Regions from separate parts of the Rhizobium sp. SAFR-030 genome, predicted to be linked through region 2. Evidence: riboswitches for the same ligand, from Rfam matches in the RefSeq annotation. Region 2 holds a riboswitch; the other holds the start of a gene.
What was found. Region 2 has a riboswitch for S-adenosylmethionine ahead of ACR65N_RS17885 (O-succinylhomoserine sulfhydrylase). Riboswitches for the same ligand answer to the same signal wherever they lie in the genome.
Positions count from the first base shown of each region.

Region 1: another riboswitch for S-adenosylmethionine. It lies ahead of metA (homoserine O-acetyltransferase MetA); the one in region 2 lies ahead of ACR65N_RS17885 (O-succinylhomoserine sulfhydrylase).

Region 1 covers NZ_JBPFDO010000006.1:226,894-242,086, reverse strand. Annotated here, with positions in the region: gene ACR65N_RS19255 (thiamine diphosphokinase) at 1-630, opposite strand, end outside; gene ACR65N_RS19250 (hypothetical protein) at 744-881, opposite strand; gene ACR65N_RS19245 (AAA family ATPase) at 1,300-2,139, shown strand; SAM riboswitch at 2,196-2,273, shown strand; gene metA (homoserine O-acetyltransferase MetA) at 2,338-3,258, shown strand; gene ACR65N_RS19235 (vWA domain-containing protein) at 3,271-4,452, shown strand; gene ACR65N_RS19230 (aldose epimerase family protein) at 4,536-5,561, shown strand; gene speB (agmatinase) at 5,575-6,630, opposite strand; gene ACR65N_RS19220 (aminotransferase) at 6,811-7,992, shown strand; gene ACR65N_RS19215 (exopolysaccharide biosynthesis protein) at 7,993-8,571, opposite strand; partial or broken gene ACR65N_RS19210 (DUF2076 domain-containing protein) at 8,779-9,270, opposite strand; gene ACR65N_RS19205 (hypothetical protein) at 9,283-9,405, opposite strand; gene ACR65N_RS19200 (Bax inhibitor-1/YccA family protein) at 9,430-10,140, opposite strand; gene ACR65N_RS19195 (anti-sigma factor family protein) at 10,160-10,933, opposite strand; gene ACR65N_RS19190 (sigma-70 family RNA polymerase sigma factor) at 10,920-11,471, opposite strand; tRNA gene ACR65N_RS19185 (tRNA-Gly) at 11,787-11,861, opposite strand; gene ACR65N_RS19180 (prolyl-tRNA synthetase associated domain-containing protein) at 12,220-12,741, shown strand; gene trxA (thioredoxin) at 12,796-13,788, shown strand; gene ACR65N_RS19170 (LON peptidase substrate-binding domain-containing protein) at 13,917-14,585, shown strand; gene ACR65N_RS19165 (Trm112 family protein) at 14,594-14,782, shown strand; gene ACR65N_RS19160 (ubiquinone biosynthesis hydroxylase) at 14,814-15,193, opposite strand, start outside.
Region 2 covers NZ_JBPFDO010000005.1:424,733-439,925, reverse strand. Annotated here, with positions in the region: gene ACR65N_RS17920 (hypothetical protein) at 1-177, shown strand, start outside; gene ACR65N_RS17915 (response regulator transcription factor) at 282-929, shown strand; gene ACR65N_RS17910 (S24 family peptidase) at 1,148-1,849, shown strand; gene ACR65N_RS17905 (transporter substrate-binding domain-containing protein) at 1,868-2,749, opposite strand; gene ACR65N_RS17900 (glycosyltransferase family 2 protein) at 2,882-4,801, shown strand; tRNA gene ACR65N_RS17895 (tRNA-Gly) at 4,827-4,900, opposite strand; gene ACR65N_RS17890 (2'-deoxycytidine 5'-triphosphate deaminase) at 5,024-6,118, opposite strand; SAM riboswitch at 6,188-6,266, shown strand; gene ACR65N_RS17885 (O-succinylhomoserine sulfhydrylase) at 6,307-7,491, shown strand; gene apaG (Co2+/Mg2+ efflux facilitator ApaG/CorD) at 7,622-8,014, shown strand; gene ACR65N_RS17875 (Hsp33 family molecular chaperone) at 8,098-9,087, opposite strand; gene argF (ornithine carbamoyltransferase) at 9,289-10,206, opposite strand; gene ACR65N_RS17865 (aspartate aminotransferase family protein) at 10,261-11,457, opposite strand; gene ACR65N_RS17860 (GcrA family cell cycle regulator) at 11,874-12,413, shown strand; gene phoB (phosphate regulon transcriptional regulator PhoB) at 12,565-13,248, opposite strand; gene phoU (phosphate signaling complex protein PhoU) at 13,277-13,987, opposite strand; gene pstB (phosphate ABC transporter ATP-binding protein PstB) at 14,036-14,851, opposite strand; gene pstA (phosphate ABC transporter permease PstA) at 14,865-15,193, opposite strand, start outside.

The DNA of each region.
Region 1 (15,193 bases), on a different contig from region 2:
TCTGGCGAGCAGGATCGCCCGGCCGCTCTTCAGCGTCACGGAGATCGGCCCGTCTGCTAGATTGGATATGGTGCGCGACGACCCGAAGGTCAGCGAAAAATCGGTGAGCGGATAGCGCGCATTGCGGATCGTCAGGCCTTCGAGTGCCGTGAAGCCGAGCACCGAGAACAGCGCACCTTGCGGCAGGTCGAGTTCCAGCCGGTCGCCGCCGGTCATCGGATAGGCTTCCTCGTCACCGGACGAGAGCATCACCTCGTAGCCGTCCTCGACCAGGCCGAGACCGTTGAGGTAGTGCTGCAGTGCATGGTCGGAACGTTCGCCGCCCAGGGCCCCGGCAAAGATCAGCCGGGTGGCGCCCCGGGCGATGGCTTCGGCGACGGCGATTTCACCATCGGTCGCCGCCTTCGATGCCGGGTAGGTGCGGCGCTCGATATCCGGCCACATGCGGCTCAGTGCCGCGTCGCTGCTGTCGAAATCGCCCACCCAAAGCTCCGGCTTCAGCCGCAGGCCCTGCGCATGGCGCATGCCGCTGTCGGCGGCAATGACCCTCGTTCCATCGACAAGCGCACGCAGCCGATCGGTGAGGGTCAGGTGGCCGCCCAGAAGGATGGTGAAGGAGGATGAACTCATGGCCTGCCCTTAGCGCATCTTCAGGCAAAAGGGAAAGGCCGAAGACGCGGTGACGGGGGGCGCGAAGGACGCGGCGGCTATCGCCGCGGCCGATGTCGGGATGGATAGGAACGCTAGCGCTTCTTCGGGGCGGCGGCTTCGGCGCCCTTCAGCTGGGTGGTGAAGGTGGAAGTCGGCGCTGCGGCGGCCTTCGTCTTGTCCTTCTTCGGTTTGCGCACTTCGCGGTTCGAACGTACCTGACCTTTGGCCATTGATCTTGTCCTTGTGGCCCGGCTCCATCTGCGGAGGGGCGTTGCGGGGGGGTAGCAAGCTGTATCGGATGTGGTGGCGGATCGGTTTGTCGAGGGCGGCGGGCAGCCCGTCTTTCTCAGAGACTGGTTTCCGGGACTGGCTATCCGAGAGTGACATCCCTGTCCGGAGTGGCTGTCGGCCGCATCGATTGGCTGATCGGAAGAAGAAGGCTGGCGGCACGCAAGGCTTCGGCCGCCGCTCCGGGGCGACCTTCGGCTGGCCCTGCGATGTCTCGTGACCTTCTGCCAGATTCGCAGATCGGCTGCGGAATACAAGCGCAATCTTGTGGCCGCAGGCGTCCGGACGCCGCTTGCGGACCCGGTGCCGGCTGATTACCTTCCGCCCAGGCCTTTCGAACCCTGCAGGAGCATCCACCGCATGCAGTTTACCGGTACCGCGGACTACATCGCCGACAAGGACCTGATGGTCGCGGTCAATGCAGCGATCCGCCTCGAGCGGCCGCTGCTGGTGAAGGGCGAGCCAGGTACCGGCAAGACCGAACTGGCGCGGCAGGTGGCGGCGGCGCTCGATCTGCCGATGATCGAGTGGAACATCAAGTCGACGACCAAGGCGCAGCAGGGGCTCTATGAATACGACGCAGTGTCGCGGCTGCGAGACAGCCAGCTCGGCGATGCGCGGGTGAACGCGGTGTCGAACTACATCCGCCAGGGCAAGCTGTGGCAGGCCTTCTCCTCGGACACCAAGGTGGTGTTGCTGATCGACGAGATCGACAAGGCAGACATCGAGTTCCCCAACGACCTTCTGCAGGAACTCGATCGCATGGAGTTCCACGTCTACGAGACGGGCGAGACGGTGAAGGCCAAGGTCCGGCCGATCGTCATCATCACCTCCAACAACGAGAAGGAGCTGCCCGACGCGTTCCTGCGCCGCTGCTTCTTCCATTACATCCGCTTTCCGGATGCCGAGACGCTGTCGCGGATCGTCGACGTCCATTATCCCGGCATCAAGCAGACCCTCGTGCGCGCCGCACTCACCCAGTTCTACGAGATCCGCGAGACTGCGGGTTTGAAGAAGAAGCCGTCGACTTCGGAGGCGCTCGACTGGATCCGGCTGCTGGTGTCGGACGACGTCGATCCCGAGACGCTGCGCGGCGACGTCAAGAACGCACTGCCGAAGCTGCACGGCGCATTGCTGAAGAACGAGCAGGACGTGCATCTCTTCGAGCGCATGGCGTTCATGGCAAGGCGGGAGCGATAGGTGGCAAGGCCGGACATCCCGATTGATTGACCTTCGGCTGCGAAAGGCCTATTGAGGACACTCTTCGTGGTGATTTGGCCGGCCGGCTTGCAGCCACGTTAAAAAAGTCGCTAAAGGGCCGCGAGAAGATGTGAAACCTTCCACGGACCGGTCGCGACCATTCGCTGCCGGTTTTTCTGTTTTTGTAGGTTCGAGCCCATGCCGATCAAGATCCCCGATACCTTGCCCGCCTTCGACGCACTGGTGAACGAGGGCGTGCGGGTGATGACCGAGACCATGGCCGTGCGGCAGGACATCCGTCCGCTGCAGATCGGCCTGCTCAACCTGATGCCGAACAAGATCAAGACGGAAGTGCAGATGGCTCGCCTTGTCGGAGCCTCGCCGCTGCAGGTCGAATTTTCGCTGGTGCGGATCGGCGGCCACAAGGCCAAGAACACCTCGGAAGAGCACCTGCTGTCGTTCTACCAGACATGGGAAGAGGTGAAGGACCGCAAGTTCGACGGCTTCATCATCACCGGCGCCCCGGTCGAGATGCTTCCCTACGAGGAAGTCACCTATTGGGAGGAGATGCGGCAGATCTTCGACTGGACCGACACCCATGTCCATTCGACCCTCAACGTCTGCTGGGGCGCGATGGCCGCCATCTATCATTTCCACGGCGTGCCGAAGCACGAGCTGAAGGAAAAGGCGTTCGGCGTCTACCGGCATCGCAATCTCTGCCCGTCCTCCATCTATCTCAACGGCTTCTCCGATGATTTCCAGGTGCCCGTGTCACGCTGGACGGAAGTCCGCCGCGCCGACATCGAAAAGGTCCACGGACTGGAAATCCTGATGGAATCGGAAGAGATGGGCGTCTGTCTCGTTCACGAGAAGAAGGGCAACCGGCTCTACATGTTCAATCACGTCGAGTATGATTCCACCTCGCTGGCGGACGAATATTTTCGCGACGTGAATGCCGGCATTCCGATCAAGATGCCGTACAACTACTTCCCGCATAACGATCCGGCACTGACGCCACAGAACCGCTGGCGCAGCCACGCGCATCTGCTGTTCGGCAACTGGATCAACGAGCTCTACCAGACCACGCCTTACGATCTGGAGCAGATCGGCACGCGGTAGCAAGGACCCGGCATGTTCATCCCCTTCTTCCTGAAGCTGAAGGACGCCAGGGTCCCGGTCACGCTGCGGGAATTCCTGGACCTTCTGGAGGGTATGGAGGCCGGACTTGCCGATTTCGATGTCGAGGCCTTCTACTTCCTCGCCCGCGCCGCGCTGGTGAAGGACGAGCGTCACATCGACCGCTTCGACCAGGTGTTTTCCACCCATTTCAGTGGTCTTGAGGCCATCTCCGGCATTGAAGTCAGCGAGTCGGAGCCGCTGCCGGAGGAGTGGCTGCGCAAGCTTGCGGAACGGCACCTGAGCGCCGAGGAGAAAGCGCTGGTCGCTTCGCTCGGCGGCTTCGAGGCGCTGATGGAGATGCTGAGGAAGCGGCTTGAGGAGCAGCAGGGCCGCCATCAGGGCGGTTCGAAGTGGATCGGCACGGCCGGCACATCTCCGTTCGGGGCCTATGGCTACAATCCGGAAGGCGTGCGCATCGGCCAGAAGACGTCGCGGCATCGCCGGGCGGTCAAGGTCTGGGACAGCCGCGAGTTCCGCGATTTCGACGATGCCCGCGAGATCGGCACCCGCAACATCAAGGTGGCGCTGAAGCGGCTGCGCCGCTGGGTGCGCGAGGGTGCCGCCGACGAGCTTGACCTCCCCGGCACCATCCGCTCGACCGCGGAGCACGGCTATCTCGATGTGCAGACGCGTCCGGAGCGGCGCAATTCGGTGAAGCTGCTGATGTTCTTCGATGTCGGCGGATCGATGGACGATCACGTGGCCGAGGTGGAGGAGCTGTTTTCGGCAGCCCGCTCGGAGTTCCGGCACCTGGAGCACTTCTACTTCCACAACTGCCTCTACGAGAGCGTCTGGCGCGACAACCGCCGCCGCTCGACGCGCCTGCCGGTCACCGAAATCCTGCGGACCTACGGGCCTGACTATCGGATCATCTTTGTCGGCGACGCGACGATGAGCCCTTACGAGATCAGCCATCCCGGCGGCTCGGTGGAGCACTGGAACAAGGAGGCCGGCGAGGTGTGGATGGGCCGGATGACCGCGCATTTCCGGCGTGTCGCCTGGATCAATCCGGTCGCCGAGCCACAGTGGGATTTCACCCAGTCGGCCATTCTCATGCGGCGCATCCTCGACGGGCGGATGTACCCGCTGACGCTTTCCGGGCTGGAGCAGGCAATGCGCTCCCTCTCCCGCTGAGCGTATTTCAAGGATTGCGAAGGAACCGGTTTTGGCGCAGTTTGCGCCGCGCCAGATCGGTGAGAAGACTGAGGACAGGACGGATAAGCATGGCAACGCAAGGTGAAATCTTCGGCACGACGGCTGCGGGCGAAACGGTGTACCGGGTGAAGATTTCCGGCGGCGGCCTGACCGCCCATGTGATGACCTGGGGCGCCGTTATCCAGGATCTGCGGCTGGAAGGTCACGAGGCGCCGCTGGTGCTGGGCTTTGCCACGTTCGACGATTATCCCCAGTATTCCTCCTATTTCGGTGCAACGCCGGGCCGGGTCGCCAACCGCATCGGCCATGGACGCTTCACGCTCGACGGCAAGCAATACCAGCTCGATCTCAACCAGCACGGCACGACACATCTGCACGGCGGTAGCGACGGTCTCGGCAAGACCAACTGGACGATTGTTGCCCATTCCGACAACAAGGTGATCCTGCAGGTCACCGACACGGACGGCCGCGGCGGCTATCCCGGCAACTGCACCGTCACCGCCACCTATGAGCTGAAGGACGACGGCGTGCTCAGCGTCATCTACGAGAGCGTTACCGATCAGCCGACGCTCGCCAACATCTGCCAGCACACCTACTTCAACCTCGACGGCCGCGAGGATATCCTCGGCCACGACATCATGATCGCTGCCGATCACTATCTGGAGCTCGACGAGGAGCAGGTGCCGACGGGCGTGCTGGTTCCGGTCGAGGGCACGCCGATGGATCTGCGCCAGCTCGGCCCTGTCCGCCGGAGCGGCGAGGACGGTGCGCAGGTCGATTTCGATCACAATTTCTGCCTGTCGGCAAATCGAACGGAAAAGCGTTCCGTTGCACTGGTGCGCAGCGTCAACTCCGGCGTCTCGCTGGAAGTGCGCACCACAGAGCCGGGCGTTCAGCTCTATTGCGGCTTCAAGCTGAAGCCGACGGTGCCGGGGCTCGGCGGCGCGGCCTATCATCCCTATGGCGGGCTCTGCCTCGAGACACAGATCTGGCCGGATGCCATCAACCACGACGGCTTCCCCAACGCCATCCTGCGGCCCGGCGAGGTGCTGCGCCAGGAGACCGACTACGTGTTCGCCAAGAGCTGAGGCGCGTCGTCCTCTAAGCCTTCCCGGTGATGGCCGGGCTGAACACCATCAGGCTGAGGATCTCGAACAGCACCTGCGCGCCGGCATGGGCGGTATTGGTCGTCGCGTCATATTGCGGCGCGACCTCCACCACATCGGCGCCGACGAGGTTGATGCCCTTCAGGCCGCGGATGAGTTCCAGCACTTCGCGCGTCGTCAGGCCGCCGACCTCCGGCGTGCCGGTGCCCGGCGCGAAAGCCGGATCGAGACTGTCGATATCGAAGGAAAGATAGGTCGGGCCGTCGCCGACGATCGCCTTCGCCCTGTCCATGATCGCCGGAATGCCAAGCCCCGTTATCTCCTCGGCATGGATCACGGTCATGCCGCTCTCGTAGGAAAACTCCCAGAGATACTCGGCCGATCCGCGAATGCCGATCTGCACGGTGCGCGTCGGATCGAGAACGCCGTCCAGCACCGCGTTGCGGAAGGGGCCGCCGTGGTGGAACTTCGTCTGGTCGAAGCCACCGCTGGTATCGCAGTGGGCGTCGATGTGGATCATGCCGACGGGTCGGTGCTTGCCCACCGCCTTCATGATCGGATGGGTAATCGAATGGTCGCCGCCGACGGCAAGCGGGATCACGCCGGCATCGACGATCTGGTTGAAGCGCTTCTCGATGTCGTCGTGGCTCATCTCCAGCCGGTAGCGGCTGCGGAACGGCACGTCGCCGATATCCGCGACGCGCAGGTCGTGGACCGGGGCGCAACCGAGGACATGGTTATAGGGTCCGATGCGCTCGATGCTGCGCAGAGCCCGGGGGCCGAAACGCGAGCCGGGGCGGTTGGTGACGCCGAGATCCATCGGTACGCCGGTGATTGCTACCTGCAGGTCGCCGAAATCGGGACTGTCCGCCTCGACCGTCCGGTAGGGCGCCGACAGGAAGGTCGGCACACCCGCATAGGGTGCGGCACGCGTGCCGTTGCTGAAGATCTTCTCGCCCACCTTTGCGAAAGCCGGGTCGAAGATCTCGCCGCCTTCGCTGCTGCCGTACTTTTCCCGCAGCGCCGCCAGTTTGTCTGCATCCAGGCTCATCTTCTGCTCCCATGCCGCTGTCGGCCATACCGCGCAAACCCATATGCGCAATCGCCGTGCATCGCCGGCCGCTGCCTTCGTTTTGCGCAGTATCGGCGCAAATGGCGCGTGAAATCAATTGACAATCGGCCTGCCTCCACCGTTAGTCGGCGCGTTCAATCTCATCGCAGGCCGCCCTCCATGCCCTTGTCCTCCCCCGCCTTCAACCCGCTCGTCGCCCGGATCTCGCCGCCTCCCGTGCCGTCCGTCCAGGCCTGGGCGCGCGCCTATGACGGCGCCAAGGGGCCACTGATCGACCTGTCGCAGGCGGTTCCCGGATACCCGGCGCATCCGGCCATGCTCGGACTTCTGGGCGAAGCGGCGTCATCGGCCGCCTATACCGGCTACGGCCCGATCGAAGGCGAGACGGTCCTGCGCACTGCCTATGCGGCGCATGTCTCGCTGGTCTACGGCGCCGATCTGTCGGCCGATACCATCCACATCACCTCGGGCTGCAATCAGGCGTTCATCTGCGCCGCCATGGCGGTTGCCGGCGCCGGTGACACGGTGCTGATGACGGAGCCCTTCTACTTCAACCACGAAACCACGCTTTCGATGCTCGGCATCCGCACAAGCTTCGTCGCCTGCGGTGCCGACAACGGCTTCCTGCCGACATTGGAGGACGTGGCGGCTGCGTTGACGCCGCAGGTGAAGGCACTGGCGCTGGTGTCACCCAACAATCCGACGGGCGCCGTCTACCCGCCGGCGCTGATCGGCGAGATCTTCGCGCTTTGTCAGGCACGCGGCGTCTGGCTGATTTTCGACGAGACCTACCGTGATTTCCTGCCGGATGCGCATCAGGCGCCGCATGCCCTATTCGGCGAGAGCGGATGGCAGGATGGCTTCGTCTCGCTCTACAGCTTTTCGAAGAGCTTCTGCATTCCCGGCCACCGGCTGGGCGCCATCACTGCCGGACCCGGATTCGTGGCGCAGGTCGCCAAGATCATGGACAACCTGCAGATCTGTGCACCGCGCTCCGCCCAGGCCGCCGTTGCGCAAGCCCTGCCGCTGCTGACCGACTGGCGGGAAGACAACCGGTTGGAGATCCTGCGCCGTGCCGAAGCACTCAGATCGGCGATGTCGGGGCTGCCGCAGTGGCAGCTGGCGGCGGTCGGCGCCTATTTCGCCTTCGTTCGCCATCCGTTTCCCGGCATAGATTCGGCAACCGTCGCTGAAGCGCTGGCGAGACAGGTCGGCGTTTCCTGCATTCCGGGCGGCTATTTCGGGCCGAGCCAGGAGGACTTCCTGCGGTTCGCGTTTGCCAATGCCGACGCGGCGGGCATTGGTCGCCTGGCCGAGCGGCTGAGCGGCTTCACGCTCTGATCAGGAAAACACAGTCACCAGCAAGTAGATGAGGCTTTTCAGCAGCGCATAGGCGACGCCGGCGACCAGAAACAGCGAGACGATGCCGAGCACGACGCCGGCAAGGATCCACAGCCCGTCCTTTTCCAGGATGCCGAAGGCGATCAGGCAGATGCCTAGCGCCGGCAGCATGTTGCCAAGCGGGATTGGCAGCGCCAGCACGATCGCCAGGATAAGACAGAAGCAGCCGATCAGGCGTTCGGCCACCGGCGACGTGAGGAACGAGAGCCGCGGCTTCAGCATGCGTTCGGCTCTGGCGATCCAGGGTCCGGTTCTGCCGATCATCGCGGCAAAGTCGGTGCGCAGCATCGAACGGCCGGCGATCAGCTTCGGCAGCCAGGGTGCGCGGCCGAGCGCCATCTGCGCCGACAGGAAGACCAGCGGAATGCCGAGGATCGCCGAGGTGCCGGGCGGCGTCGGAATGGTGTTGGGCATGGCGAAGATGAACAGCAGCGCGCCGAAGGCGCGATCCTGCATCAGCAACAGGAGATCGGAGACGAAGATGCGCGCCCGGCTCGGATCGTCCGCTAGGCTCCGCAGCATCTCGGAAAAGCTGCGGCCGGCGGCAGTACCGGATGCGGGATCGTCTTCGTCCGGCGCATCGGAACGCGGAACAGGCGGCTGCGGGTAAAGGTCCATCTGTCAGAGGACCGTCTGAAACGATAGGCGGGAAGGGGTCATGGAAATGGCCATGTCACAAGAACATGGCCATTTCGTTACGGATTGCGATCGGCAGTGCGTTGACGATCAGAATTCCATGTCGTCCATGCCGCCATCATCCATGGCCGGCTCTTCGGCGGGAGCGGCAGGCTCGGCCGGTTCGGCCGCCTGCGCCTCGTTGCCGCCCATCATCCCGGCAATCGCGCTGCCCAGCAGCACGCCACCGGCAACGCCCATGGCCGTCTGCGCTGCACCAGCCAGGAAGCCGCCACCGCGCGATGGCTGGCCCTGGCCGTAGCCGGGGCCGAAGCCTTGCGCCGGCTGGCCGCCCCAGGGATTGCGGGGACCCGCCTGCGGCTGCATCGGAGCCATCCCGGGTGTCATTCCTGGCGCCATGCCCTGTGCCCGCATCGCGCCGGGTGCCTGCCGCTGCGGCTGCGAACCGCTGCCGAAGATACCCGAGAAGAAGCCGCCGCCCGAGGCCGGACGGGCCGAAAGCTGGTATTCCAGCTCCTCGATCCGCCGCTGCGCCTCTTCCAGCGCCTGCTCCTGAACGACGATCGTCTGCGCCATGAAGTAGGGTGCGCCCGGCTAGGCATTGATGCGGTCGCGGATCAGGTGCTCCGCGTCCGGATCGCGCGGCCCGGACTGGCTCTCGACCTGCGAGAGCTTGCCGAACAGCGCTTCAATTGCCTGACGGTCGTTATGGTCCATGAATGTCTCCTGCCTGGCTTCCGGTTACTCTTCGCGCTGGCCGGTAAGGCTCAGCAGCAGCTGGAAGATGTTGACGAAGTTGAGGTACAGCGACAGCGCGCCGAAGACGGCAAGCTTCTGCTGGCTCTCCTGGTCAAAATTCTCGGCGAACTGCTCCTTGATGTTCTGCGTGTCCCAGGCGGTCAGGCCGATGAACACGAAGATGCCGATGATCGAGATGGCAAACTGCAGGGCGCTGGAGCCGAGGAAGATGTTGACCACCGAGGCGATCACCACGCCAATCAGGCCCATCACCAGGAACGAACCGAACTTGGCGAGGTCGCGCTTGGTGACGTAGCCGTAGAGGCTGGTGGCGCCGAACATGGTGGCGGTGATGAAGAAGGTGCGGGCGATGCTGGCACCGGTAAACACCAGGAACACCGAGGCGAGCGACAGGCCCATGACGGCGCAGAAGGCCCAGAAGGTCATCTGTGCGGTCGAGGCGGACATCGTCTGGATCTTGAACGAGAAGAAGAAGACGAAGGCGAGCGGCGCCAGCATCACCACCCACTTCAGCGGGCTGGAGAAGATCGGCACGTAGAGCGCCGGCGTCGAGGAGACGACGAAGGCGACGATGCCGGTAATGACAAGGCCGAGTCCCATGTAGTTGTAGACGCGCAGCATGTGCTTGCGCAGGCTCTCGTCGAGTGCGGCGTGCGACTGGACGGCCGGGTTATAGCCGAAACGCGGATTCATGGCGTACTCCTGTGGTTGTTCAGTAAAGGGAACGGGCGAGGCTTTCGGCCTCGGTCTTCAGTTGGGCGGCGTTCTGCGTATCGGAGACGAGCGCATAGGCCACCTCGCCGATCTGCCAGTAGGAAGCCTCGACGGCATCCTTCTTCACCAGCGACACCGGCTGGACGTTGAAGCTGCCGGGGCGAACGGCAAACAGCGACAGCCGCACATCCTTGCCGTGGCTGATCGCCATCTCGACGCTCGGACCGAAGGCGGAGGGGAAGACCTGCACGTCCTCGACCTTCCAGCCGTCCGGGATCTCGGGCATGACAATCGCCGTTGCCGAACGGATCTCGGTCGGGTCATAGCGCGATGCCTCGGCCTGCGACGTCATCGTCTCGCGCAGCACCGATGTGCCGTGGGCGCGGATGGCCTCCTCGACGAAGGCCGGCGGCGGCACGGAGGCCACCACTTCGGAGACCGTGAACGTGCCGAACTGGCTGCTCAGGCCCCAGCCGGCGGCAACCAGCACCACGGTTGCGGCAAGCCGCTGCAGCGACTGGAAGATCCGGCCGCGCGACAGGGCCGCCTGCAGCCGGCGCGCCGCCTCGCGCGTCTGCGGAAGACCGTGCGGATGCCGCTCGGCCAGCGCCAGGCGCAGTTCGCCCCTGATCGCCAGGTCCGCCATCACCCGTGCGGCAATGTCGGGATGTTCGGACAGATAGGCTTCCACCTCGATGCGGCGTCCGGCATCCAGCTGGTCGTCCACATAGGCTTCCACATCGGCGGCTTGTACCGGATCAACGGCTGTCATCGCGGCCTCCTTCGATCAGTTTGAGATGGCCGGTGCTGTCGGGCAGCTTGCGGCCGCTTTCCTCGAACTCGCGCAGCCGCGCCCTGGCGCGCGACACGCGCGACATCAGCGTGCCAACCGGGATGTTGAGCGTTGCTGCGGCGTCCTGATACGAAAGCCCCTCGATCGCCACCAGGTGCAGCGCGTCGCGCTGTTCCTCGGGAAGGGCGAAGAAGGCGTTGCGCAGCTGCTTCAGCCGGATTGACTGGTCGGGATCCGAATGATGGACTCTTTCAGAGATTTCCGCCGCCGCCTGATGACGTGCGTCGGACGATCGCCTGCGGCGGATGCGGTCGATATGCGTGTTGTGGACGATCGACAGCAGCCAGTTGCGCAGGTTTGCGCCATTGCGGAACGTGCTCTTGCGCTCGAAGGCCCGCACCAGCGCGTCGTGCACCAGATCCTCGGCATCGTCGGGATTGCGCACGAGCGACCGCGCATAGCGGCGCAGTGCCGCCAGCTGGTTCAGGACATCGAAAGGGTGCCGCTTGTCGCTCATGTCCCTGTATACGCGAGCAGGCGCCAGGTTATTCCCGCCATCCTCGAAAAAATCGAGCGGCTTCGTCCTCAGCGAAGCTCCGGCCCGGTCAGTCGAGGAGCGACTCACGCAGCTTCTCCGCCTGGACCAAGTGCCGAGCGGGCATAACGCCATGTCGCTCTGTGAGATGTCGAGGCGCACGGACATCGGTCCCATGCCGGATTGATCGTCCGTCAATGCGAACCCAACCGGTGCGGAAACATCCGCGCCGGTTACGGAAAGCATCGCGCTCCGCAGGAGCGGAATTCGCTTAAACCAATGTGAAATGGAAAAATTTGGAGCGGGCGAAGGGATTCGAACCCTCGACCCCAACCTTGGCAAGGTTGTGCTCTACCCCTGAGCTACACCCGCTCATCAAACCAGCAGCCCGGGGTAGATCGCTGGGCCGTGGGTCGCTCGCTTGCGGCGACGGGCGGTATATGGCCCAACTGATTTTCGAATGCAACAGGGAAATGACATGGAAGCCGAGATTTTTCGGTTCTCCGCGTAACTACCTGTTTTAGCGCGGGTTTTCCAAAAGCAGCGTTCGGGCTTGTGATGCCGGGCCGGTGTGGCCGCCGGTGCTGGCGCCGACGCGCGATGTCGGAAAGCGCCGCAGCCGATGGCGCGGTCCGGCTTGTGGCTGAGCGGCCCCCGTCTCTATAGTGCCGGCCAATGCACCCATCCCCGCGCCCGCCGCGCCTCATCCAGGAAAGCCGCCCTCCACGCCATGACAGACACTGCCTCCGCTCCGACGGCCTGCACCGCCGACGACCTTTTCCGCCTGCTCGACGAGCTTGGCATTTCCCACACGACAAAGACCCATCCGGCGGTGTTTACCGTCGCCGAGTCGGCAGATCTGCGCGACGCGATCCCCGGCGCCCATACCAAGAACCTGTTCGTCAAGGACAAGAAGGACCGGTTCTTCGTCATCACCGTGGAGGAGCATGCGACCGTCGACCTGAAGAGCGTCCACAAGCTGATCGGCGCATCGAGCCGCGTCTCCTTCGGCAGTCCTGAGAAGATGCTCGCCTATCTCGGCGTCGTTCCGGGGTCGGTCACCGTCTTCGGAGCCATCAACGACCGGGACAACGCCGTGACCTTCGTGCTCGATGAGGCGCTGATGGACAGCCACATCATCAACGGCCACCCGCTCACCAACGAGGCCACCACATCGATCGGCCGCGACGATCTCCTGCGATTTCTGGAAGCCACCGGCCACACGCCGCTTGTCTTGAAAGTGACGTCCTGACATACGATCTTTGCGAGCAGATGGCAGGCAGTTAAGCAGTCCCGGGAGATTTCCATGAGCGGTTCCGACAATCCTTACAGCGGCAGCTATGGCGGACAGATGAGCGGCAGCATGAGTTTCGGCAGCCAGCCGCAACAGGCGGCGCCGGCTGCATCGGCATCCGGCCCGGCCGCGCATATCAAGGATACGACGACCGCCGCCTTCCCCAAGGACGTGCTGGAAGAATCGCGCCGCCAGCCGGTGCTGGTCGATTTCTGGGCTCCCTGGTGCGGCCCATGCAAGCAGCTCGCCCCGGCGCTTGAAAAAGTCGTCAACGAGGGCCAGGGCCGCGTCAAGCTGGTCAAGCTCAACATCGATGATCATCCGTCGATCCCCGGCCAGCTCGGTATCCAGTCGATCCCGGCCGTCATCGCCTTCGTCGATGGCCGCCCCGTGGATGGCTTCATGGGCGCCGTGCCGGAAAGCCAGATCCGCCAGTTCATCGACAAGATCGCCGGCCCGCCCGGTGCCGATCAGGCGGCCGAGATCGAGGCCGCGCTCGAGGAAGCCAACGGCCTCCTGCAGGCGGGAGACGTCCAGAATGCGGCCCAGCTCTTCGGCGCCGTGCTGCAGGCCGATCCGGAAAATGCCAAGGCGGCGGCCGGCATGATGGAGTGCCTGATCGCGCTTGGCGAAACCGAGCGCGCCCAGCAGATGCTCGCCTCGCTGCCCGAAGAGCTGTCGTCGGCAGCCCCTGTCCAGGCCGTGGCGTTGAAGCTGCAGCAGATCGAGGAAGCCCGCAAGCTCGGCGATCCGGTGGCACTGGAGCAGCAGCTGGCGCAGAACCCGGACGATCACGCGGCGCGGCTCAACCTGGCGAAGATCCGCAATGTCGAGGGCAAGCGAGACGAGGCGGCCGATCACCTGCTGACGATCATGCGCAAGGACCGCACCTTCGACGACGACGGTGCGCGCCGTCAGCTGGTTCAGTTCTTCGAGACCTGGGGTCCGAAGGATCCAGCGACAGTCACCGCGCGCCGCCGCCTGTCGTCCATCCTGTTTTCCTGAGCGCCTCGGCTTGTCCGCGGCGGGGCACCTGCTTCGTCGCGACAGGCTTACCCGTCTTGCTGAATCGGCTGGATGCACCACATTAGAAACAGAGCTGCAATCAGCCAGCTGACGGGTGGAGAAGGTTCATGCATGTCGGAAATGCACGGTACGTGAAGCGTGAGGATCTGCCGGAGACGATCCCGGTATTTCCGCTGACCGGCGCCCTGTTGCTTCCGGCCGGGCAGTTGCCGCTCAATATCTTCGAGCCGCGCTATCTGGCGATGTTCGATGCGGCGCTCGCCGGCGAGCGGCTGATCGGCATGGTACAGCCGGCGCTCAGCGAACCCGGCGAGGGGTCGCGGCAGGCGTTGGCGCCGGTCGGCTGCATCGGACGCATCACGTCGTTTGCCGAAACCGGCGACGGCCGCTACATCGCCTCGCTCACCGGCGTCTGCCGGTTCCGGGTGATGGACGAGGTCGGCGAGGGCCATCCATTCCGTACCGTCAGCTTCATGCCGTTCATGAGCGACCTGTCGTCGGAGGACGACGAAGCGGCGGTCGATCGGCAGGAACTGCTGCGCGTCTTCCGCGCCTATCTGGATGCCAACAAGCTTGAAGCGGACTGGGAAAGCGTCGAGCGCGCCGGCAACCGTACGCTGGTCAATTCTCTGTCGATGATGTCGCCGTTCGGGGCGGCGGAAAAGCAGGCATTGCTCGAGGCGCCGGACCTGAAGACCCGCGCCGATACGCTGATCGCCATCACCGAAATCCTGCTCGCCAGCGGTTACGGCGACAGCGATACCGTGCTGCAATAGGGATCGCCATGGACGAGAAGCTTTCCAAGGTCGACCCGAAGCTGCTCGATCTGCTGGTCTGCCCGCTCGGCAAGACCCGGCTGGTGCTAAACCGCGAGACCAACGAACTGATCTCGGAGGTCGCGCGTCTCGCCTATCCGATCCGCGATGGCATCCCGATCATGCTGATGTCGGAAGCCCGGCGCATCGAAGACTGACGAACGACGCTCTCTCGCCCAGCCCGGACGATCAGATCGTCCGGCCTTCCAGCAGGCGCGGAAGGTTCTTCGCCTTCGTGCCGGCCGCCTCGCCGATGAAGAAGGATTTGAGCCGCGGCAGACGCTCGACCATGCCAAGCCCCAGATCCCGTGCGATGCGGATCGGCGTGATGTCATTGGAGAACAGCCTGTTCAGCACGTCGGTGGTTACCCCCATGCGGAAGGTGTCGAAGCGCCGCCATTCCTGGTAGCGCTCGAGAATGTTGAGGGCGCCGATATCGAGGCCGAGGCGATCCGCCTCGACCACGGTTTCGGCCAGTGCCGCGACATCCTTGAAGCCGAGGTTGAGGCCCTGCCCGGAAATCGGGTGGATGCCGTGCGCGGCATCGCCGGCAAGCGCCAGGCGCGGTG
Region 2 (15,193 bases):
AGGCGGGTCGAGGCGCTGGAGAAGAAGGCGGATGCTTCCGTAGGCCGGCCTGCCGGTCCGCCAAGCGAAGCCGAGATCGAACAGTCGCTTTCGATCATGGAGCGTTTCATGCGTCGCTTCATGGGCCTCATTGAAGAATTTCGAGAAGAAGGCCGCCCGTTACCCGACCGTACGTGACGCGCGGTTGCAGCCGCTAAACTTACGCTTGTCTCGAACAGTCGCGAGGATTAAGACTAACGGCGGGTAAGACGCGGACTATGCTCTTGGGAGGGGGTGTGGACATGCAAGCGATCACGATCATCATTGCCGACGATCATCCGCTGTTCCGCGGCGCATTGCGCCAGGCGGTCAACGACATCTCGACGCGGACGGAGATCATCGAGGCAGGCACATTCGAGGATGCCCGCCGGGCAGCCGGCGCCTGCTCGGAGGCCGATCTGATCCTGCTCGATCTGGCGATGCCCGGCGTCAGCGGCTTTTCCGGCCTGATGTCGCTGCGCGCCGAATTCGCAAACCTGCCGATCGTCATCGTCTCGGCGAGCGACGATACGTCCACCGTGCGCCGGGCGCTCGATCTTGGTGCGTCCGGCTTCATCTCCAAGTCCTCCGGCCTCAACGAGATCCGCAGCGCCATCGAGACGGTGCTGGAGGGTGGCCTCTGGGTGCCCGCGTGTGTCGAACGGGAAGGCCAGGAGGATCCGGTGGTTCTGGAGCTGATGGGACGGCTGAGAACGCTGACGCCGCAGCAGAGTCGCGTCCTGTCGATGCTGGCGGAAGGCCTGCTGAACAAGCAGATCGCCTATGAGCTCGGCGTTTCGGAGGCGACCATCAAGGCGCATGTTTCGGCCATCCTGCTGAAGCTGGACGTCGACAGCCGCACGCAGGCGGTCATCAAATTGGGCAAGGTCAATATGGCCATGGTCGCCTGATCACGGCCAAGAGGATTTTATTCCTTTTTTTCTTTACTCCAGCTGTGTGTTTCAGTACAGCTACACCACAATCCGCTACAATCGGATGCCACTTCTGAAGCCTTTGAAGGCCTTCCGCCTGCCTGCTTTCGAGGGGGCGCACGACGTTGGAAAGAGGATCGCCCCGACAAGCGTTGCCCTTCGATGGGCGGCGGCGGGACGCCGGAGCAAGTATCCTGATGTTGTCGCACGAGACGATCTGGAAGGCGATCGATACGCTGGCGGAACGCCACCAGCTGACCGCGTCCGGTCTCGCCCGCCGCGCCGGTCTCGATCCCACGTCGTTCAACAAATCCAAACGCCTCGGCCCCGACGGGCGGCTGCGCTGGCCATCGACGGAATCGATCGCCAAGGTGCTGGAGGCGACGGGCGCGACGATGGACCAGTTCGTCGGCTACTTGCCGCAGGCGGTTCGCGCCAATGGCGATGCCCGCACTAAGCGGGACGATACGACGACCGGCCTGCCCGACGGCATCTTCCCGCCACAGTCGAGCGCCATCCCGCTGCTCGGCTTTGCCCAGGCCGGCGCCGGCGGCTTTTTCGACGATGGCGGCTTTCCGGCCGGCCAGGGCTGGGACGTGGTGGATTTTCCGATTGCGGCATCCCGCAAGGCCGGTGTCTACGCGCTGGAAGTCCAGGGTGAATCGATGCTGCCGCTCTACCGCGACGGCGACCGGCTGATCGTCGAACCGGGGGCGCAGATCCGCCGCGGCGACAGGGTGGTGGTGAAGACCCGCGATGGCGAGGTGATGGCCAAGGTCCTGCTGCGCCAGAGTGCCCGCAGCATTGAGCTGACCTCGCTCAATCCCGACCACCCGAACCGTGTCTTTGACCGGACCGAGGTAGAGTGGATGGCGCGGATCATCTGGGCGAGCCAGTAGGCCGCACCTGCCGGGGTCTCAGTAGAAGCCGTTGGGGAAATAGCGCAGGTAGATCTCCTGCAGGCGGCCCTTCTGCGCCAGCTGCGCCAGTGCGTGATCGACTGCCGCGACCAGTTGCGGCGCATTCGGGCGCAGCATGATCGTCAGCCCCTCGCCGAGAAAGCGCTCCGACAGGTAAGGCCCGTCGAACAGCGCGCAACAGGCTTCCGACGCAGCGCTCGCCGTCCAGAAGGGCAGCCTCAGGCCGTCGGAAAAGACGGCATCCACCTCGTTCGCCTTCAACGCCTGCAGCAGGGCGTCCTGATTGTCGAAGCCGACCCGACGGAGGCTGGGGAAGAACGCCTGCAGCATGGCATCATGTGCCGTTCCGGCCACCACGCCAACCGGCCGGCCGGCGAGCGCTGTCGCCGCATTTCCCTTGGCATCCACCTTCAGGTTGCGGGCAAAGCGGCCAGGAATGGTGATGTATGGCCTCGAAAAGGCGAACCTTTCGCGCAGCGCCGGCGTCACCGCGATACCGGCTGCGACCGCCTCGCCATCGCCATCGGCCAGCGCCGACTGCAGCGTATCGAAGGGCATGGCCTGGATCTGGCACTTGGGGCCGATCGCCAGCTCGTCGCAGATTTCCCGCATCAGGTCGACATGGAAGCCGGACAGCCGACCGCTTTGATCGACAAAGCTAAATGGCGGAAAATCGACCGTCGTCAGCACACGGAAACGCACGAGCGTCGAAAGATCCGGCTTTGCCAGGCGCTCGTTCGGATCCGCCAGGATCGGCATCTCGGCGCCACCCTGAGCGCCACTGCTCGCCTCGGTAATCTCGGCTGCGGAAGCGCCGGCGACGCTGATCGGCAGCAGAACCGCCACAACTGCAAGGAAGTGTCGACAAGACCCGTACATTTTGAGGGATGAAACCATTGCGTGTATGTATATGATCCGGTGTGGAGCAGGCCGTGGGGCGCCAGCTCGACATGGTGTACCAGTTTGACGGATGTAGGGGAATATCCGCCGACAGCTGCCGTACGGGGTGGGATGGCGGCCGACGTCGGACCGGAGCAATCCGGCGACGGTACCGTGCAGCCTTCAGGTGCCGAGCCGGGTAGCGCACATGCCGAGGAAGCCGCCGTTCTGGCGGCGCTCGGTTTCTCCAAGCCGCTGGTGGCGCGCCTGACGAGGCTTGCCAGCCTCAACGGCACGACGCTGGAAGCCGAGCTCCTGCACTGCGGCGAAGTGGAGGAGGCAGCCTATTACGGCGCCGTCGCTCGCGCCTTCCGGCTGCCGCTGATCGAGGTGATCGATCCGGCGACGGTGCAGGACCTGGAAGGAATCGACGCGCAGCTGCTGCAGCCCAAGCAGATCCGCATCAACCACCGGCACAAGCCGCCGCAGGTGGCCATCGTTCCCGAAGCCGGCCGGCTTGCGGAATTCTCGGCGCTGCTGATCCGCCTGCCGGAGCTCGGCCGCGGGCTCGCCATCACCACGCCATCGGCGATGCGGCGGGCCGTCTGGGCAGCGGGCGCGGCGCGGCGCGTGCGACATGCAGTGACCGACCTGTTCGACCGCGAGCCGCATTATTCGGCACGGGTCGTCGCCACCGGTCGGCAGGGGCTGGCGGCCGGCTGTCTCGTCACCGCTATTGTCGGCCTCTGCCTGTCATCGCCCGGCCTGCTGCTGCCGCTGGCGCATGCCACGCTGTCGTTCCTCTATCTCGCCGGCCTGATGCTGAGAATCGCGGCCGTCCTCCAGCAGCGGCAGAGGCGCAACCTGCCGCTGCTGATGCCGGAAGGTCCCTTGCCCTGCTACACCGTCATGGTGGCGCTCTACCGGGAAGCGGGCATGGCCCAGCAGCTGGTAACAAGTCTGCGGCGGCTCGACTGGCCATCGTCGCTGCTCGACGTCAAGCTCGTCTGCGAGGCCGACGACCGGGAGACCATAGAGGCGCTCAAAGGGCTCGGCCTGCCGGCACATTTCGAGATCGTCGAGGTGCCGCCGTGTCATCCGCGGACCAAGCCCAAGGCGCTGACCTATGCGCTGGCGGGTGCCCGCGGCAGTTATCTCGCCGTCTACGACGCGGAAGACCGTCCGCATCCACAGCAGTTGCTCGAGGCCTGCAGCCGTTTCCGCTCGCGTCCGCCCGAAGTTGCTTGCCTGCAGGCGCCGCTGATCATCGCCAACCTCGCGGAAAACGGCGTCAGCACGATGTTCGCGGTCGAGTATGCGGCGCTGTTTCGCGGCCTGCTGCCGATGCTGTCGCGATACCGCATGCCGATGCCGCTCGGTGGAACCTCCAACCATTTCAGGACCGACGTGCTGCGCAAGGTCGGCGGCTGGGATCCGTTCAACGTCACGGAGGATGCCGATCTCGGTCTCCGGCTCTACCGCATGGGCTACCGCTCGGAGACGCTGCGCTGCCAGACGCTGGAGGATGCGCCAACCTCACTGCCGGTATGGACCGGCCAGCGGACGCGCTGGTTCAAGGGCTGGCTGCAGACGTGGCTGGTGATGACTCGAGATCCGCTCGGTACCACCCGCCAGATGGGGCTTGCGGCAACGCTCGTCTTCCACCTGCTGATCGGCGGCATGCTGATCTCGGCACTGCTGCACCCGCTGATCCTCGCCTTCCTCGGCTATGGCATCTTCGTCCTGATCTCCAACACGGTGGTGGAAATCCCGGCAGCGACGCTCTTCCTGATGCTGGTCGACACCGCCAACGTCTTCGGCAGCTATGCGACGTTCCTGGCGCTCGGCGTTGGATCGATGATCGAGACGGAGCGGCGCAAGGTCGGCTGGCGGTGGGTGGCCGTTCCGCTCCACTGGCTGATGAATTCCTATGCCGCCTGGCGCGCCGTCAACGAGCTGCGCACCAACCCGTTCTTCTGGAAGAAGACGCCGCACCGGCCGATCCGCCAAGCGGATAAGACCGGAAGCCGGCCGCTTGGACCGGATCGTTGATCGCAGAAGAAGACACTGGGGAGAATGGAGCGGGTGAAGGGAATCGAACCCTCGTATTCAGCTTGGGAAGCTGCTGCTCTACCATTGAGCTACACCCGCCTGCGGTGCGCAGGATTAGCATCAACAGCGCAGCGGCTTCAAGCAAAAAGGCGGCAGCCAGGGGAACCGGTGCGTTGCTTGCAAACCGTCTTCAGTACACGGCAAGGGCCGCCTGGCGCTGCCTCAGCCGCGAAAATGCTTGGAGAGTTTCAGCCCTTGCGCCTGGTAGTTTGAGCCGAGGCCGGAGCCGTAGAGGGCCTGCGGGCGCTCCTGCATATGCTCGAAGACAAGCCGGCCGACGATCTGGCCGTGTTCGAGAATGAACGGCACCTCGTGGCTGCGCACCTCGAGAACCGCACGGCTGCCCGACCCGCCGGACGGCGCGTGGCCGAAGCCCGGATCGAAGAAGCCGGCATAGTGGACGCGGAACTCGCCGACCAGCGGATCGTAGGGCGTCATTTCCGCGGCATAGAGCGGCGGCACATGCACAGCTTCTCGCGACACCAGGATGTAGAATTCGTCGGGATCGAGGATGAGGTCGTCGCGGCCGCGGCTGTAGAGCGGCTCCCAGAAATCCAGGACATCGAGCACTGCCTTGCGATCGACATCGACCACCGAGGTATGATGCTTGCCGCGGTAGCCGATCAGCCCGTCGGGGCCGGTGCCCTTCAGATCGATCGACAGTGCGATGCCGCCGCCCGAAACGTTGGGGTTTTCGCTCGCCACCAGGGTTTCAGCCTCGTGCAGTGCAACGACATCCGCCTCGCTCAGCAGCGCCTGGCCGGTGCGGAAGCGGATCTGCGACAGGCGCGAGCCGCGCCGGACGATGACCGGAAAGGTGCGCGGCGAGATCTCGAGGTATAGCTGCCCCTTGTAGCCGGCGGGGATCTTGTCGAATTCCTGCGCGTGGTCGACCATCACCCGGGTGAAGATATCGAGGCGACCGGTCGAACTTTTCGGGTTGCAGGAGGCCGACAGGTCGTCGGGCAGATCGAGACTTTCCATCAGCGGCACGATGTAGACGCAGCCGGTTTCGAGAACCGCGCCCGGCTCCAGGTCGATCTCGTGCAGCGTCAGCCGCGCCAGCTTGTCGGCCACCGTATGCTCGCGGCCGGGCATGAAGCTGGCGCGCACGCGCAGCGCCTTGGAGCCCAGCCGCAGGTCGAGGCTGGCCGGCTGGATCTGGTCGTGATCGAGCGGCGCCTCGCTTTTCAGCCTGCCGCCGTCGAAGAGTGCGCCTATGGCGCGGTCTGCCAGAATGCCCGCTGTGCGTATCATTGCCCTTATCCTTCCGGGGGACAAAAGCAAAAGCGGGGAATTGACGCAAGGATTGCTTGGGGCTATCCAAGCTTATCCCGTGGTGATTTGGCCGGTCGGCTTGCAGCCACGTTAAACAAGTGGCTAAAAAGACCGGGTGCGAAACCGGTCTGCTATGCGACCGGTTTTTTTGTTTGAAGTGGTGACACATGAGCAAGACTTGGCGCCCCGCAACCCAACTCGTCCACGAAGGCACGCTGCGCTCGCAATACGGCGAAACGTCTGAAGCGATCTACCTGACGCAAGGGTTCGTCTACGAAAACTCAGCCGCTGCCGAAGCCCGTTTCAAGGGCGAGACCGACGGCTTCATCTACGCCCGTTACGGCAGCCCCACCAACGACATGTTCGAAAAGCGAATGATCGCACTCGAAGGTGCCGAGGATGCGCGCGCCACGGCATCGGGCATGGCCGCCGTTTCCGCCGCCATCCTCTGCCAGGTGAAGGCCGGCGACCACATCGTCGCCGCACGCGCGCTGTTCGGCTCCTGCCGCTACGTGGTGGAAACGCTGGCACCGAAATACGGCGTCGAGTGCACGCTGGTCGACGGCCGGGATCTCGCCAACTGGGAAGCGGCGATCCGCCCCAACACCAAGGTGCTCTTCCTCGAAAGCCCGACCAACCCGACGCTTGAAGTGGTCGACATCGCCGGCGTCGCGAAGCTCGCCGACCAGGTCGGGGCAAAGCTGGTGGTGGACAACGTGTTCGCCACGCCACTCTTCCAGAAGCCGCTGGAGCTCGGCGCGCACGTCGTCGTTTATTCCGCCACCAAGCATATCGACGGCCAGGGCCGCTGCCTCGGCGGCGTGATCCTGTCGGACAAGGAATGGATCAACGAGAACCTGCACGACTATTTCCGCCACACGGGACCGGCCATGTCGCCGTTCAACGCCTGGACGCTTCTGAAGGGTCTGGAGACGCTGCCGCTGCGCGTCAGGCAGCAGACGGAGAGCGCTGCGAAGATCGCCGACTTCCTCGCCGATCAAAGCAAAGTGGGCAAGGTCATTTATCCGGGTCGCAAGGATCATCCGCAGGCCGATATCATCGCTCGGCAGATGTCAGGCGGCTCGACGCTCGTCTGCTTCGAGCTGAAGGGTGGCAAGGACGCAGCCTTTGCGCTCCAGGATGCGCTGGAAGTCATCAAGATCTCCAACAATCTCGGCGATGCCAAGAGCCTGATCACCCATCCGGCAACCACGACGCACAAGAACCTCACCGACGAGGCACGCGCCGAGCTGGGCATTTCGCCCGGCACGCTGAGGCTTTCCTGCGGCATCGAGGACGGCGACGACCTGGTCGAGGATTTGGCCCAGGCGATCGCCAAGGTCGCCGGCTGACGGACGCCGGCCGCTCGTCGCGAGCGGCATCAACTAGGCAAATACATGCGGCTCGCGCTCCGGCGCGGGCACGTTTCTTGACCTCAGCCACTTCCTGTACAATATCCCTAGCCACAGGATTGAGGTCTGCATGTATCGCGCACGGACGAGGGACATAGAGGTCGCCGTTGAACCCTATTATCTGGAGGAGCAATCCGACCCGGATGAGAGCCGCTATGTCTGGGCCTATCGCATCGTCATCGCCAACCATTCGGAGCTGACCGTCCGGCTCGTCCATCGCTACTGGAACATCACCGATCAGAACGGTCTGGTGGACGAAGTGGAGGGACCAGGGGTCGTCGGCGAACAGCCGCGGCTGAAACCCGGCGATACATACGAGTATTCGTCCGGCTGCCCGCTCGACACGCCGTCGGGTCTGATGTTCGGCCATTACCAGATGGAAACCGACGAAGGGGAAACCCTGATCGTCGCCATCCCCGCCTTCTCCCTCGACAGCCCCGGCCTGATGCGCGTCCTCAACTGAGCGTCAGTCGACGCCCCGCGCTGCCACAGCCGCCAAGATGCTGGCAGACACCCGGCATATCTGCCGGCTGCCTGCGTAGATGATCAGGCGGCGGTAAATTCCGACGGATCGTAGCGGTAGGTGGTCGAGCAGAATTCGCAGGTGACGGCGATCTGGCCGTCTTCCTGGCTCGCTTCGATCTCCTCCGCAGTAAAGCCGTCGAGCACGCCCTTGATCTTGTCGCGCGAGCAGCTGCAGCGGTCGAGGACCCCCTGCGGCTCGTAGATGCGCACGCCGCGCTCGTGGAAGAGCCGGAACAGCAGCCGCTCGATGGCGACCTGCGGATCCGTCAGCTCGTCGGTGTCGACCGTCTCCACCATCATCCGGGCCTCCGCCCAGCTGTCGTCATTGACATGCTCCTCGTCGCGCTCGTCGCCGTCGCCGCCATGCAGGTCCGGCTGGCGCATGCGCTCCGGCGCCGGCGGCAGGAACTGCGCGAGAACGCCGCCTGCCCGCCAGTTGTGACGCGGCTTGCCGTCCTCGTCTCGATCAAGCAGTTCTGCGACACCGAGGCGAACCTTGGTCGGGATCTGCTCGGACTGACGGAAGTAGACTCCGGCGATTTCCTCGAGCGACGAGCCGTCCAGCGGCACGATGCCCTGATAGGGCTGCATGCCCTGACCCTGGTCGATGGTGAAGGCGAGGTAACCGTCTCCGAGCAGCTCCGGCGGCGATGTCCGGCCTTCCGAAATGGCCACGTCCAGCGCCTCCTGATCGAAGCGCGCATAGGCGCGCATGCTTTCCGGGCTCGAAAAGTCGGCGACCAGCAGATCGACCGGACCATCGCCTTTGGTCTGCACGGTAAAGCGGCCGTCGAACTTGAGCGAGGTGCCGATCAGCGCCGTCAGCACGATCGCCTCGGCAAGCAGGCGGGCAACCGGGGCCGGATAGTCATGCCGACCGAGGATGGTGTTGAGCAGCGGACCGAGCTGCACGGCGCGGCCGCGGACGTCCATGCCCTCCACCTGGAAGGGCACCACATGGTCGTCGCCGGCCAGATTGATATCGGTCAGTTCAACTGTGGCTTCTGCCATGATCTGCTCCTTCACGCCGAAGCCATCCGTTTCGCACAAAAGACAGCCGAGCGGAACCGCTTGGCCGGGCGAGATGGGCCGACGATGTCATTGAAGCGCCGCCGCGACACTGATCGCCGGCGCGGGTTGGAAAACCGCCAGATGGGGGCGCGCCACCGGCAAATCAAGGCTTTCGGTCAGAGCCTGCGCGGACGCAGTCGTTCAGACCGCGCCGAAGCACCAGGCGAGAATGGACTTCTGCGCGTGCATGCGGTTTTCCGCCTCGTCGAAGACCACCGACTGCGGACCGTCAATGACGCCGTCGGTGACTTCCTCGCCGCGGTGGGCCGGCAGGCAGTGCATGAACAGCGCCTCCGGCCGGGCGCGCCGCATCAGCTGCTCGTTGACCTGGAAGGGCTGGAATATGTTGTGGCCGCGCGCCTTGTGCTCCTGGTTCATCGACACCCAAGTGTCGGTGACCACCATGTCGACACCCTCGACGGCACGTTCGGCATCATGGCACAGCATGACCTCGCCGCCATTGTTGCGGGCCCAGTTGAGGTACTTGTCGAGCGGCTCGGAGCCCATCGGCACGGCCATGTTCATCTGGTAGCCGAAGCGGGCGGCACCTTCGACGAAGGAATGCAGGACATTGTTCCCGTCGCCGGTCCAGGCGAAGGTCTTGCCGGAGACCGGACCGCGATGTTCCTCGAAGGTCAAGAGATCCGCCATGATCTGGCAAGGATGCGTCTCGTCGGTCAGGCCGTTGATCACCGGCACGGTCGCGTGCTCGGCCATTTCCATCAGCCGGCGATGATCGGTGGTGCGGATCATGATCGCATCGACGTAGCGCGACAGAACCTTGGCGGTATCGCCGATCGTCTCGGCACGACCGAGCTGCATCTCGGTACCGGACAGGAACAGCGTCTCGCCGCCCAGCTGGCGCATGCCGACATCGAAGGAAACACGGGTACGGGTGGACGGCTTCTCGAAGATCATCGCCAGCATCTTGCCGGCAAGCGGCTTGTCGGCTGTACCGGCCTTGGTTGCCTTCTTGCGGGTCAGCGCGTCATCCAGAATGGTGCGCAGTTCGCCCGAGGAAACGGCCGAGAGATCGAGAAAATGCTTGGGTGATGCCATGGTCCATTCCATCCGGGGCGCCATCCGGCGGCCCGCTCGCTACGACCGGCCGGGTCAGGCCGACTTCTTCAACTTTTCGCTCTGCAGCTTTTCGGCGGCGCGTTCGATACGAGCCAAGCCCTCGCGGGCCTCTTCGGCGGTCACCACCAGCGGCGGCAGGATGCGGATGACGTTGTCGCCAGCCGGCACGCCCAGCAGATGCTCCTCGCGCATGGCAACCGTCAGTTCGGCGGCCGGCACGCGCGCCTTGATGCCGAGCATCAGGCCTTCGCCGCGGATTTCCTCGATAACCTCGGGGAAGCGGTCCTGAATGCCCGCGAGCCCCTGGCGGAACACCAGCGCCACGTCGCGGACATTCTGCAGGAAGGAGTCTTCCAGCACGATGTCGAGCACGGCATTGCCGACAGCCATCGCCAGCGGATTTCCGCCATAGGTGGTTCCGTGCACGCCGGGCTTCATGCCGGAGGCAGCTTCGGCGGTCGCGAGGCACGCGCCGAAGGGAAAACCGCCGCCGATGCCCTTGGCCACAGCCATGATGTCAGGCGTAACGCCGGACCATTCATGGGCGAAGAACTTGCCGGTCCGGCCGACGCCCGTCTGAACCTCGTCGAAGATCAGCAGCATGCCGTGCTCGTCGCAGAGATTGCGCAGCTGCTGCAGGAATTCCTTGGATGCCGTGCGGATACCGCCCTCGCCCTGGATCGGCTCGATCAGCAGAGCGCCGGTGTTCTCGGTGATTGCCGCCTTGAGGGCCTCGATATCGGCGAACGGCACCTGATCGAAACCGGGCGCCTTCGGGCCAAAGCCTTCGAGATACTTTTCCTGGCCGCCGGCAGCGATCGTCGCAATGGTCCGACCGTGGAAGGCGCCCTCGAAGGTGATGATGTGGAACTTGTCGGGATGACCCTTGGAGTAATGGTAGCGGCGGGCGGTCTTGATGGCGCATTCCAGGGCTTCCGCGCCGGAATTGGTGAAGAACACCTTGTCGGCGAAGGTCGCCTCGACCAGCCGCTGTGCCAGCCGCTCCTGCTCGGGGATCTCGTAGAGATTGGAAAGGTGCCAGACCTTGTCGGCCTGCGCCTTCAGCGCCTCGACAAGATGCGGATTGGCGTGGCCGCAGGAGGTGACCGCGACGCCTGCGCCGAAATCGAGATAGCGCTCGCCCGTCTCCGTCACCAGCCAAACCCCTTCACCACGCTCGAAGCGCAGAGGGGCCCGTGCAAACGTGTCGAAAAGCGCGGCTTCAGCCATGGCGACAGCACTCCTTGGGCATCATCATCTGTGCGGCGGCAACGTCCGCCGAAATCAAAAATGCCGCCCCAGCGGGCGGCGGCTGCACTATCCGCATTCCGCCGACGGCTGTCAACAAATCGCTCCAATTCCGGCGCATTGCCGGGCCATGGCGGTTACGGCGCAGGTTTCGGCCGCTGTGGCAAAAAAGACTCTGTCTGGCAGCAAGTTGGGGAAAACCCGGAAATCGATTCGCAGCGATTCGTACGACTCTTGTCAGCGAGTCCACCGCCCTCTAGGTTAAAGATCAATTACTAGACTGCATGCGGCGGAACTAGTCACCAAAAGTATAGATGTAGTATGCGCGACGAAATTGGTTTCGTCGTAACGGTGAGAGATTCTGTCTTGCTGATGTGTGCTCAAGGCGGAGAGACAGCATGAATTGGACAGACGAACGCGTCGAGAGATTGAAGCGGTTATGGGCCGAAGGGCTCAGCGCCAGCCAGATCGCTGCCCAGCTTGGCGGCGTCAGCCGCAACGCGGTGATCGGCAAGGTGCATCGCCTCAACCTGCCGGGCCGCATCAAGGCCGGCGGGACTTCGGCTGCCGCCCGCACGCCCAAGCGCACTGCGCCGGTGCCACGCGCTCCGGCCTACACCGCTCGCCCGAACGTTGTACCGGCACGCACCATCGGCCGTCCGATGGGTGCAACCGCGGTCAAGGAAGACTTCCAGATCGAGGCGATCAACGCCACCCAGCTGGTGACGACCAATGTCGTGGTCCCGATGGCGCGCCGCCTCGTCCTCACCGAGCTGACCGAACGCACCTGCAAGTGGCCGGTCGGCGATCCGCTGAAGGACGACTTCCACTTCTGCGGCGCTGAATCCTGCGACAACTCGCCTTACTGCAAGTACCACGCACGGCTTGCCTACCAGCCGGTCACCGAGCGCCGCAAGTCCGCGGCCGCACGTGCCTGATACGAGCACAGTCGATGCACTGGTGAAAACGGGCCTTGTGCCCGTTTTTTTGTGGCCTGCGTCCGGCCGGACCGGACGTTCGCCCGCGGCCCACGAAAAAGCCCGACCTGTCGGCCGGGCTTCGTCAGGACAGGCGGATCGCCTCTAAGCGTCAGGCTTCCATGGAATAGCCGGCGCCGCGCACGGTGCGGATCACGTCCTGCATGTTGGAAAAGTTCAGGGCCTTGCGAAGACGACCGACATGCACGTCGACAGTGCGCTCATCGACATAGATGTCGTGCCCCCAGACGCCGTCGAGAAGCTGAGAGCGCGAGAAAACGCGGCCGGGCGACGCCATCAGGAATTCCAGCAGCCTGAACTCCGTCGGCCCCAGACGCACTTCGCGGGCCTTGCGGTGCACGCGGTGCGTATCGCGGTCGAGCTCGATATCGCCGCAGCGAAGCACGCTGGACAGGACTTCAGGACGCGCGCGGCGCAGCATCGCCTTGACGCGCGCCATCAGTTCCGGCGTCGAGAACGGCTTGACGACGTAATCGTCGGCACCGGTCGCCAGACCGCGGACACGTTCGCTTTCCTCGCCGCGGGCGGTGAGCATGAGGATCGGCAGACGCTCGGTCTCCGGACGCATGCGCAGCCGTCGGCAGAGCTCGATGCCGGACACCCCCGGCAGCATCCAGTCGAGGATAAGCAGATCCGGCACGCGCTCCTGAAGACGGATCTCCGCCTCGTCGCCGCGCAGGATCGTCTCCACCTCGTAACCTTCAGCTTCCAGGTTGTAGCGAAGGAGAACGCTGAGCGCCTCCTCGTCCTCGACGACAGAAATCTTCGGCAGCATAATCAGGAACTCCTACAGGTCCGCGCAGCTATTCGGCCACAGCGCCGAGCATGTTGGAGCTGTCGTCCTTGGCCCGCTCGCCGACAGGCTGGGCGCCGGTCGCCATGTAGTAGATGGTCTCGGCAATGTTTGTCGCGTGGTCACCGATGCGCTCGATGTTCTTGGCGCAGAACAACAAATGCGTGCAGGTGGTGATGTTGCGCGGATCCTCCATCATGTAGGTGAGGAGCTCGCGGAACAGCGAGGTGTACATCGCGTCGATCTCTTCATCGCGCTGGCGTATCGCCTCGGCCTTCTGGGCAGACCGGTGCGAATAGACGTCCAGCACTTCCTTCAGCTGCACCAGCGCCAGGTCGGACAGATGCTCCAGGCCGCGGGCCAGCTTGCGCGGTACGCCGGTGCCCTGCACTGCGATCACCCGCTTGGCGGTGTTCTTGCCGAGATCGCCGACCCGTTCGAGATCGGCGGCGATGCGCAGCGTGCCGATGATCTCGCGCAGGTCCGCCGCCATCGGCTGGCGCTTGGCGATGGTGACGATCACCTTCTCCTGGATCTCGCGCTCGGCATGATCGAGAATAACGTCGTCGGAGATGACCTTCTGCGCGAGAGCACTGTCGGAATTGACGAGCGCCCGCACGGCGTCCGAGCACATCTGCTCGGCCAGGCCGCCCATCTCGGAGATGCGGCGATTGAGGTACTTCAGCTCTTCATCATAAGCCGACATGATATGGGATGGCATGTGTCTCTCCTCGGACGAATGGAACCAGTGGCAGGCGGCGCTGTCTGATCAGCCGAAACGGCCCATGATGTAGTCCTGCGTGCGCTGGTCATCCGGATTGGTGAACATCTTGTCGGTATCGTCTTCCTCGACGAGCTGGCCGAGGTGGAACATGGCGGTGCGCTGTGAAACGCGGGCAGCCTGCTGCATTGAGTGGGTAACGATGACGATCGTGTAGTTGGCGCGCAGCTCGTGAATGAGCTCCTCGACCTTGGCCGTCGCGATCGGATCAAGCGCCGAGCACGGCTCATCCATCAGGATGACTTCCGGCGACACGGCGATGGCGCGGGCGATGCACAGACGCTGCTGCTGGCCGCCGGACAGGCCGGTGCCGGATTCCAGCAGGCGATCTTTTACCTCGTTCCAAAGGCCGGCGCGCTGCAGGCTTGCCTCAACGATCTGGTCCATGTCGGCGCGGTTCCTGGCGAGGCCATGAATGCGCGGACCGTAGGAGACGTTCTCGTAGATCGACTTGGGGAACGGGTTCGGCTTCTGGAACACCATGCCGACGCGGGCGCGCAGTTCAACGACGTCGATCGAAGGGTCGTAGACGTCCTCGCCATCGAGCACGATGCGGCCGGTGACGCGGCACTGCTCAATGGTGTCGTTCATGCGGTTGAGGCATCGCAGGAAGGTCGACTTTCCGCAACCCGACGGTCCGATCAGCGCGGTCACGGTGTTTTCGCGGACGTTCAGGTTCACATCGAACAGCGCGCGCTTCTCGCCGTAGTAAACCGATACGTCCTTGCCCACCATCTTGTAGGAAACGTCATTCATTTTCTGATCCAGCGCCTTCTCAACTGCAGCTTCAGACATCATGTTCATTGTCCGTCTCCTTCTACCAACGCCGTTCGAAGCGACGACGCAACAGGATTGCGCCGACATTCATTACGATCAGGAACAGGAGCAGGATGATGATTGCTCCGGACGTGCGTTCCACGAAAGCGCGTTCCGCCTCGTTGGCCCACATGTAGATCTGCACCGGCAGCGCCGTCGACGGATCCATCGGCGTGGTCGGATAGTTGGCAACGAAGGCCACCATGCCGATGAGCAGCAGCGGCGCGGTTTCACCGAGCGCGTGTGCCAGGCCAATGATCGTGCCGGTGAGGATGCCCGGCATGGCGAGCGGCAGCACGTGGTGGAAGATCGTCTGCATCTTCGACGCGC